4 regions of the Nocardia sp. NPDC004711 genome follow, and region 1 is predicted to be linked to each of the others. Evidence: riboswitches for the same ligand, from Rfam matches in the RefSeq annotation. Region 1 holds a riboswitch; each other region holds the start of a gene.
The links. A riboswitch is a leader RNA that binds a small molecule or an ion and turns the genes downstream of it on or off. The one in region 1 is predicted to bind magnesium.
Positions count from the first base shown of each region.

Region 2: another riboswitch for magnesium. It lies ahead of ACWEKS_RS22255 (NRAMP family divalent metal transporter); the one in region 1 lies ahead of ACWEKS_RS06760 (hypothetical protein).
Region 3: another riboswitch for magnesium. It lies ahead of ACWEKS_RS16350 (MgtC/SapB family protein); the one in region 1 lies ahead of ACWEKS_RS06760 (hypothetical protein).
Region 4: another riboswitch for magnesium. It lies ahead of ACWEKS_RS14215 (hypothetical protein); the one in region 1 lies ahead of ACWEKS_RS06760 (hypothetical protein).

Region 1 is NZ_JBSGCB010000005.1:188,039-190,234, forward strand. It holds gene ACWEKS_RS06750 (DUF3558 family protein) at 1-212, shown strand, start outside; gene ACWEKS_RS06755 (DUF3558 family protein) at 212-724, shown strand; gene ACWEKS_RS06760 (hypothetical protein) at 822-1,238, opposite strand; M-box (ykoK) riboswitch at 1,519-1,699, opposite strand; gene ACWEKS_RS06765 (magnesium transporter MgtE N-terminal domain-containing protein) at 1,804-2,196, shown strand, end outside.
Region 2 is NZ_JBSGCB010000021.1:45,878-48,073, reverse strand. It holds gene ACWEKS_RS22260 (DUF6636 domain-containing protein) at 1-144, opposite strand, end outside; M-box (ykoK) riboswitch at 331-509, shown strand; gene ACWEKS_RS22255 (NRAMP family divalent metal transporter) at 851-2,196, shown strand, end outside.
Region 3 is NZ_JBSGCB010000014.1:111,872-114,067, reverse strand. It holds gene ACWEKS_RS16355 (AAA-associated domain-containing protein) at 1-438, opposite strand, end outside; gene ACWEKS_RS16350 (MgtC/SapB family protein) at 500-1,213, opposite strand; M-box (ykoK) riboswitch at 1,415-1,590, opposite strand; gene ACWEKS_RS16345 (MFS transporter) at 1,663-2,196, opposite strand, start outside.
Region 4 is NZ_JBSGCB010000012.1:109,532-111,727, forward strand. It holds gene ACWEKS_RS14210 (ABC transporter permease) at 1-304, opposite strand, end outside; gene ACWEKS_RS14215 (hypothetical protein) at 341-1,126, opposite strand; M-box (ykoK) riboswitch at 1,482-1,666, opposite strand; gene ACWEKS_RS14220 (MFS transporter) at 1,746-2,196, opposite strand, start outside.

The sequences.
Region 1 (2,196 bases):
TCACCGACGCGCGCCCGTCCGACGTTCAGGTGGGCGGGCAATCCGGCATCGAATGGCAGGGGCCGCAGTCGTGCGAGGTGGCACTTCCGTTCGGGGACAGCGATTTCATCGATTGGTCGGAGCGGGCCGCGATTACCGAGACCGCCAAGGAGCCCTGCAAGGGACTGGAACAGCTGGCGGCGTCCACTCTGACGAAGGCCGGGCAGGGGTAATGCGTCGGGTTCGAACGCGAATCGCCTTGGCGGCCTTACTGATCGCCGCACTCTCGGGGTGCTCGCAGGGCCCGAAGGAATCGCCCGTGCGCGCCGCCGACGCCCCGAACCTGCTGGCCGGCTGCGGCCCGCTGGAGGATCAGAAGATCGCGAGCAACCTGCACGTCTCGGGCATCAGACAGCAGAGCGCCCCCACCATCTGCAACTGGACCGCCACCAGTCCGAACGGCGGTGCGGTCGACATCACCTACGCCTGGCTGGAGAACGACACCCTGAGCCGTGAGGTCCAGATCGCTGACCAATTCGGTTATCAGGTCGAGCGTTTGGTGATCAAGCACTTCGGCGGCATGTACTGGCGTGACCCGAAGGATCCGAGCACCTGCGCCGTGACCGCCTCCGACACCGGCACCGTCACCTGGTGGGTCCAGAACCGCGACCACGCGGCGCAACCGGACCCGTGCGCGGGGGCCATGACTCTCATGCAGGCCACCCTCTCGGTAGACGGTGTGTGACCGTTCCCAACCTACTGCCGGACAAGAAGACAGCGGCGGTGAGGGGCGAGACCCTCATCGCCGCAACGGGTTTCACCGAAACAATCGGACTAGCCCGCTAGACGGCAGGCGCCGCGCCGGCGGGAGCCGGGGTGGAGTCGGGCGCGGACAGGCGCTGGGCCAGGCCGATGCCGACCGCGATGGCGGCGGGCACGCCGGTCAGCACCAGACCGGCCGCCGCACCCAGCGGAATGCCGATGGCGGCGCCCGTGAGGCCGCCCGCGATGCCGGTCGGCACCGACATGACCGTGACGCCGGCGATGGCGCCGCCCGCGGCGCCGATGGCGCAACCGGCCGCGCCGCCGATGAGGGTGCCGATCAGGGTGCCCATCGAGGTGGCCAGACCGAACTGGTTGACCGCCGCGGCGAACGCGGCATCCTGGTCGGCCTGGCTCGCGACGGTCTTCGGCACCGGCGCGGACAGGGCAGGGGCGGGGACGGTGGCGGCCAGGGTGTACGCGGTGATTTTCCTCATTGGCGAACCTCCGAAATTCTGGGTGGATGATTTCGAATGAGGGTGGAAAGGCCAGCACGTATTACACGGCCGCGTCATGGGGATACGCATCGTGCGTGGTGTGGTGAAAGGTCAGAGTCGTGTGGCGTGTTTCCACCCGCAAACGGGTGAGTGGAACGGATCACTCGGATACGGACTATCGCCGGGGGTCATGGGTCGTCCTCACCTCCTTGCGGCCGGAGCGCACGAGGGCGCTGACCAGGGTGCACACGAGGAGTCGCCACGGCAGCAGGCCGGAGGGCGAGCACCCCTCTCGTCAGAGCTTCGGCACTGTACGACGTATCCCCAATGACAATGACGTTGGGAAGCCACTTCGGGTGACCCCTTAATCCGGGGAAACCTGTCCTAACCCTGGGCGTCTCTCGACGTCGTCGGATCAGTGGCCTGTGTTCGTACAGGAGCCTCGCCTAGCGAGGTGCTGATTGACGCCGCAAAGTCTGGCAGTAGAGGATTGATTCGTCAAATTCGGACATGCAATGTTCGCCCGTGGCCGCCGGAATTCCGGGTCGCCGAGTCAGGAGCGCATATGACCGAACCCACAGTATGGTCGAAGCCGGAATCGGTTGCGACGGTGCATCTGTCGCAGTTGCTGAAGGCGCCGGTGATCGCCGCGTCGGGGGAGCCCATCGGCCGCGTGGACGACCTCATCGTGCGCCTGCCGGGTGGCGACGCCTATCCGCCGGTGATCGGCGTGGTCGTCGGGATGGGCGGGCGCGATGTGTTCGTCTCCGCCGAACGTATCCGGCTGTTCGAAGCCGATCGCATCGTTCTCTCGGTCAACAAGGTCGACCTGCGGTCCTTCGAGCGGCGTGCGGGTGAGGTGCTGCTGCGCGCGGACATCCTGGGTCACCGGCTGATCGATGTGGAGGCGGTGGAGCTGGTGCACGCCTACGATGTCGAGCTCGATCGGGTCGGCGTG
Region 2 (2,196 bases), on a different contig from region 1:
CGCGGAGACGAGGCAGCCGATGTTTCCCGACGGCGTGCGGAACTGCACGAAGTCGGGCGGTGCCGCCTGGGCGATCGCCGGGCCCAGCGTGGACACGGCGATCAGGGCGGCGGCCGCGGTCAGGACACGGATCGGAAATTGCATGTCGACTCCCCGGTTCGGCAGGTTTACCGGTTGATCGTCGCCACCGCCGGATGCGATAACGGACCGGGTGGCCATGAAGGTTTGCCACGGAGTTGCCATGGCCGGATCGGTTGGGGCACAAGAGATTACGAGGAACCGACCGGCCCGGATTTGACAAGCGGAACGACCGGGCTCACCATTGCCCAGTCAGCACCTCGCTAGGCGAGGCTCCTGTACGAACACAGGCCACTGATCCGACGACGTCGAGAGACGCCCAGGGTTAGGACAGATCACCCCGGATTAAGGGGTGATCCGAAGTGGCTTCCCGGGTCGCGAGCCCCCGGATACGTCGTGCAGTGCCGAAGCTCTGACGAGAGGGGTGCAGGGTCCGCGCCGTCGCGCGAAGCCCAGATCCCTCCTGCTGTGCGCGATGCGACACCCGATGTAGTGACGTCCACGTACGTCCCGGCGGCAAGGAGGTGAGGGACGAACAATGAGTTCCGGCGATAGTCCGTATCCGAGTACGGATTTCACTCTTCAGACGTCCCCGGCTTGCCGCATTCCGGTCACCGGCTGACCCGTTTCCCGCACAGGCGTGCCCGGCGTTCCACCGCCGGTCGGTAGCCCGCGCGTGCCCCGGGCCGGTCGATCCGTGCCCGAACTCGCTCGGCGGCCGGGCGTATTCCGCACGCCCGCACACCTGATGATCGAAAGCGAGGGACAGGCCATGGCCTTCTTCGCGAACGGCTCCAGCCGCCGCACCTCCACCGTCGCCGTGCCCGCCGCAGCCGGCCGGCCCGCCGCCGACGTCCATCCCACCGGCGCCGTCATGGACAGCGCGCACGTCGGCGATATCGTCGGCGCGCTCGGCTCCATCGGCCGGCACGACACCCTCGAAGGCCGTTCCCGCCGCCAGCGTTTCCGCATGCTGCTGGCCATTATCGGGCCCGGCCTGATCGTCATGGTCGGCGACAACGATGCCGGTGGCGTGGCCACCTACGCGCAGGCCGGACAGAACTACGGCATGGCGCTGGTCTGGACCCTGGTGCTGCTGATCCCGGTGCTCTACGTGAACCAGGAGATGGTGGTCCGTCTCGGCGCGGTCGCCGGAGTCGGCCACGCGCGCTTGATCTTCGACCGCTTCGGCAAGTTCTGGGGCGCGTTCAGCGTCGGCGACCTGTTCATCGTGAACGCGCTCACCATCGTCACCGAGTTCATCGGTGTCTCCATGGCGCTCAACTACTTCGGGCTGCCCAAGGGCGTCGCCGTGCCGCTGGCCGCGGTCGCGCTGTTCGCCATGGTGGCCGGCGGTTCGTTCCGGCGCTGGGAGCGGTTCCTGTTCGGACTGATCGCGCTGAACATCGTCATGTTCCCGCTGGCATTCCTGGTGCACCCCAAGGCATCCCAGGTCGCGCACGGATTCCTGCCGTCCTTCCCGGGCGGGCTGAACTCGACGCTGCTACTGCTGATCGTGTCCATCGTGGGCACCACGGTCGCGCCGTGGCAGCTGTTCTTCCAGCAGTCCAATATCGTCGACAAGCGCATCACTCCCCGCTGGATCCGCTACGAGCGCATCGACCTGTGGATCGGCATCGTCGTGGTCATGGTCGGCGCGGTCGCCATCATGGCGGCGACCACCTTCGGCCTCGCGGGCACGGCCGCGGCCGGCAGCTTCACCGATGCCGGGGCCGTCGCCCACGCGCTGCACGACCACGTGGGCACCACCGCCGGCGCGCTCTTCGCCATCCTGCTGCTGGACGCCTCGCTCATCGGCGCCAATGCCGTCGGCCTGGCCACCACCTACGCCCTCGGCGACACCCTGGGCCGGCGGCACTCGCTGCACTGGAAGGTCTCCGAGGCGCCGGCCTTCTATCTCGGATACGCGGCGCTGCTCGGCGTCGCCGCCGCGGTGTCGTTCAGCCCCGATCACGTGCTGGGCCTGCTGACCCAGGGGGTGCAGGCGCTGGCCGGGGTGCTGCTGCCCTCGGCGACGGTGTTCCTGGTCCTGCTCTGCAATGACAAGGCCGTGCTCGGCCCGTGGGTGAACACGGTCAGGCAGAACATTGTCGCCGG
Region 3 (2,196 bases), on a different contig from region 1:
GCCCACCAGCGCCGAGCAGATGGTGCGCACCAGCGGGGCACGCCGGCGGGCCTGCGCGGCGAAAATCGCCTTGCTGGACCGGATGTCGGCATTGGTGAAATTCGCCCCGACATTGGTCAGCATCACGTCACCGGACTCCACCAGCAGCAGACCCAGCAGCGCCGCCGCGTCGACCAGCGGCATGAGGTCGTCGACCTCGAAATTCAGCTCGTCGGCCACCACCGGCAGGTCGGCGCGGCCGTCGTTGCCGTACACCAGCTCCAGCAGACCCGCGATCCCGCCGACCGAGGCATCGGGCAGCGCCACCGCGAACGGCGTCAACGTATCCGCCGGGGCCGCAGCGACTTCGGTGTCACGGCCGGTGAGCAGACCGTAGATCTGATCGACCAGCGTCTCGAACCCCGGCGTGCGGCGGCTGCGCGGGCGCGGCTGCTCCACCGTGATCTCGGCGATTGCGCCGAAGCCACCCCGCGCGACGGATACGACCGCAACGCGGCGTTCACTCCTCGGCCTCCGCCCGCAGCGGCACCGTGCGCCACCCGACGCTGGTCACCGACGGCTCCAGGCTCAACCGGCTCACCGCGGCCTCCATCTGCCGGTCGTCGCGGCGGTCACCGGTCAACTCCGCCCGCACCTGCACCCGGCCCGGGGAGGTGTCGTGGCTCGAGATCGACACCAGCCGGAAATCGGTGCGCGTCAGCGACTGCACCAGCAGCGCCCGCACATGCGCCTCGTGCGCGTCGTCGGTGTCGGCGTGGAAGGCGTACAACGCCTCCTGGGCCTCGGCCTCGTCGACACCGGGGCGATCCACCGTGCGCGCCACCGTGCGCAGCGCGGTATTGACCACCACCACCGCCACCGTGCCCGCCACCGCGGTCGAATACATGCCCGCACCCGCGAGCGCACCCACCGCCGCCGCACACCACAGCGTCGCGGCGGTGTTCAGGCCGCGGATATTGAACCCGTCGCGCAGGATCACGCCCGCGCCCAGGAAGCCGATACCCGAAACGATCTGTGCCGCAACACGAGTCGGATCCGCCGAGGCACCGTTGAAGCCGTGCGCGGACAGCAGCACGAACAAGGTCGCCCCGGCGGCGACCAGCGAATTCGTGCGCAGTCCGGCCATCCGGGCCCGGAACTGACGCTCGAACCCGATCACCGCGCCCAACCCGACACCCGTGCCGAGCCGCAGCAGCATTTCCCACATGGTCATCTCGATCTCCCAGCGGATGACGGCGCACTCCGGACTCGGACGCTACCGGGGTACGGGTAGCGGCCGGAAGATTGCGGGAGTGACACCGAGTGAACGATTGGCTAACGGAACTCGATCCGGTCCATCGGGCACGACCACCACCTCCTCGACGCCACACGCACGCATGCCAGGGGAGTGGGACCGGCGCGACATCGCCGGTACGGGTACCACCCCTCGTAAGACCTTCAGCACTCCACGGCGTGAACCCGCCACGGGTGGCGGGAGCCGGTCGGGGCATCCCCTTAGCTCGGGGAAACCTGTCCTGATCCGGGGCGTCTCTCGACGTTCGGGATCGCCGGCCTGTATCCGTGAAGGAGCCTCAGCTAACGACGGCACCTTGCGACCAGAAGTAAACACCGGCCCGCCGCGATCGGCAACCCGACGTGAGCGCCGTCGCATTCGCGCACCCGCTAGCGGCGCGCCTCGACCGCGACCCGCGCCACCAGCCGCACCACACACAGCACCGCCACCACCGCCGCGAAGATCTGCACCGCAGCCAGCAAACCGGTCGCGCCCGCCAGCAGGCCGACGCCGATGACCGGGCCGCCGCTGCCGCAATAGGCCATCACGAAATAGGTCGACAGCACATCGGCGTGCCGATCGGCCGGCGCGGCCGCATTGATCGCGGTCAATCCCGACAGGAACACCAGGCCGTGACCGGCCCCGGCCAGCACTGTCGCGAACAACAGCAACGGCAGCGAGGAGACCGCCCCCGCGATCGCCAGCAGTACCAGACCCACCGCCAGCAGCGGGAACCCCGTGAAGTCCAGGGCCCGTTCGGGTTTGCCGTAACCCACCAGCTGCGCCACCGCCCACGCCGCGGGCAGCAGCGCGGCCGCCGCGCCCCCGACCACCAGATTCGCACTGCCCGACAGGGTCGCGGCATAGGTCGGGATCAGCGTGAGGAAGACGCCGACCACCGCGAAACCCAGGAACGCGCCCGT
Region 4 (2,196 bases), on a different contig from region 1:
GCGAGCGCGCCGCCCACTGGCCGACGATCAATGTGAAGAGGATCGACGCCACCAGGCCGATGAACATGCGCAGCGTGGTGCGGGCCGCGTAATAGGGCAGGTTCGCGGGATCGGTTGATACGGACTCGGTTCCCGTATCCGGCGTCCAGGGCACCGACATGTCCCGAAACAGCCGCAGCACCACCAGGATCAGCAGCACGCCCGCGCCGATGATCAGGTAGTCCACCGCCCGGAGCCGGCCGCGCGCCCGCGGCACCTCGGGAGTCATCTTGGGGCGGTCCGGAATTGCCAATTCAAGAGTCATTGCTGTTCACCTCGCTCCGAGCGGCGTCGTCGCAACTCAGTTGGTCGATTCGTCGGCGGCCGCGGGCGGTGCGGTCATGACGTTGAAGGCGTGCACGGCCGAGGCCAGCACCGCCGGTGCGCCGACGAGCAGGTTGAAAACCACGACTCCTATCCCGGCCCCGGCCACCGCGCCCTCCAGGCAGCCGGTGACGGCGCCCGGAATCGCCAACGTGCCCAACGTCAATGCGCCGACCGCGAGACCCTGGCCCGCGCCCAGCAGGACGCAGCCCAGCGGCGCTCCGATGACCGCACCCAGCAGCGTGCCCACCGCCAGGGCCACGGTGAGCTCGTTGTTGACATTCTGGAAGACGGTATTCATCCGATCCTCGAAGCTGTCGGGATCGGCAATCGGCTGTGCCGCAGGGCCTTCGGCTTGCGCCTCCGCGGCGGCGTGCAGCTCCGCGGCGATGCGTCGTTCCTCGGTGCTGACCGGTCGGGCCCGATCCGGGCGCGGAGTGAGGGTGGCGCTGTCGCCGTCGATGCGGGCGTCGATCGGGTACGTCGTGTCCTGCTTCGTGATGGTCAGCGGGATCGCCCCCACCACCACGCCCTGCGGGTCGAGGATCTGCAGCTGGTCGGTGGTGGTTCGGAGCGTGCCGAGGTCGGTGCGCAGCACCACCGATCGGTCCACGATCCGGGCGTCGCCGGACACGGCCTGAGCTGTCACAGCGTCGGCGAGCCGGGCGTCCGGTCCGGGTGCCGCGGCCGAAGCGGCGGCAGGGGCGACCAGTCCGGCGGTGGTCATCGCCGCGGTGGCGAATGCGAGCAAGCGAATTCTCATCGGGATGTTTCCCCTCGGGATACTGCTGCCCGCATCGGATTCCGGGCAGCATCGAATACCGTCGGGCACGGTGGTGCCGACGGGTCGGATACATATGCGAATCTCCGAATTCATTCGTAAAATGTGCATGCGAATAGTCCGGTGCCGCGCGGGCGGCATCGTGATATCGGAGAATTGCGTGCGTCGAGATATCGACGCGGTGTTGGTGTGGTGGCTAGCGGCCCGGACCGAGGCGGAGGGGCCGACCCGGAGATCCCGGGTCATCATCGGGTGCCATCGTGCTACCCGACCTCCTCACTGGTAGAACGCGATTCGTCAACGCACGGGGGAGGTCGCCCGGAACTCTCGGGGCGGACGCACACCCCTCTCGTCAGAGTTTTGGCACTGCACGACGTGTTCCGAACCGGAGTGTTCCGAATCGGAAAGCCACTTTGGATTACCCCTTGATCCGGAGAAATCTGTCCTAACCTTGGGCGTCTCTCGACGTCGTCAGATCAGTGGCCTGTGTTCGTGCAGGAGCCTCGCCTATCGAGGTGCAACAGGGAACCTAGTTAAAGACTCGTTAAAAGTCAAAACGGCGCCGGATTCGGCGGTCCGGTGGCTCCGACGATCACCATTCTCATTCTTCGACTGTGGCCGACGCCGCTGATAGGGCACCGGCACGCCGCGTCAGCTGCCGCCCGCCGATCATGACCGCGGCGATGGCGGTCACGCCGAGCAACGCGCCCGTGACGAGGACGCCGGTCACCGATGTGCAGCTGACGATCACGCCGCCGGTGAGCGCACCGAGGGCGACGGCCAGGTTGTACATGGCGGTATTCAGGGCGGTCGCGGCCTCGGGATGGTCGGGGGCGGCCTGCAGGATCCAGGTCTGCACGCCGACCGGAATCGCGCCGAATGCCGTGCCCCACACCAGCAGTGCCACGATGCCGCTGACCGGTGTGGTCGCGATGAGCGGGAAGAGTGCGAGTGTCACTGCCAGCAGGGCGGCGGCGGCGACCAGGGCGCGCCGCGGGTCGCGGCCGGCGGCGGCGCCGCCCGCGAAGGTTCCGGCCACGCCCGCCAAGCCG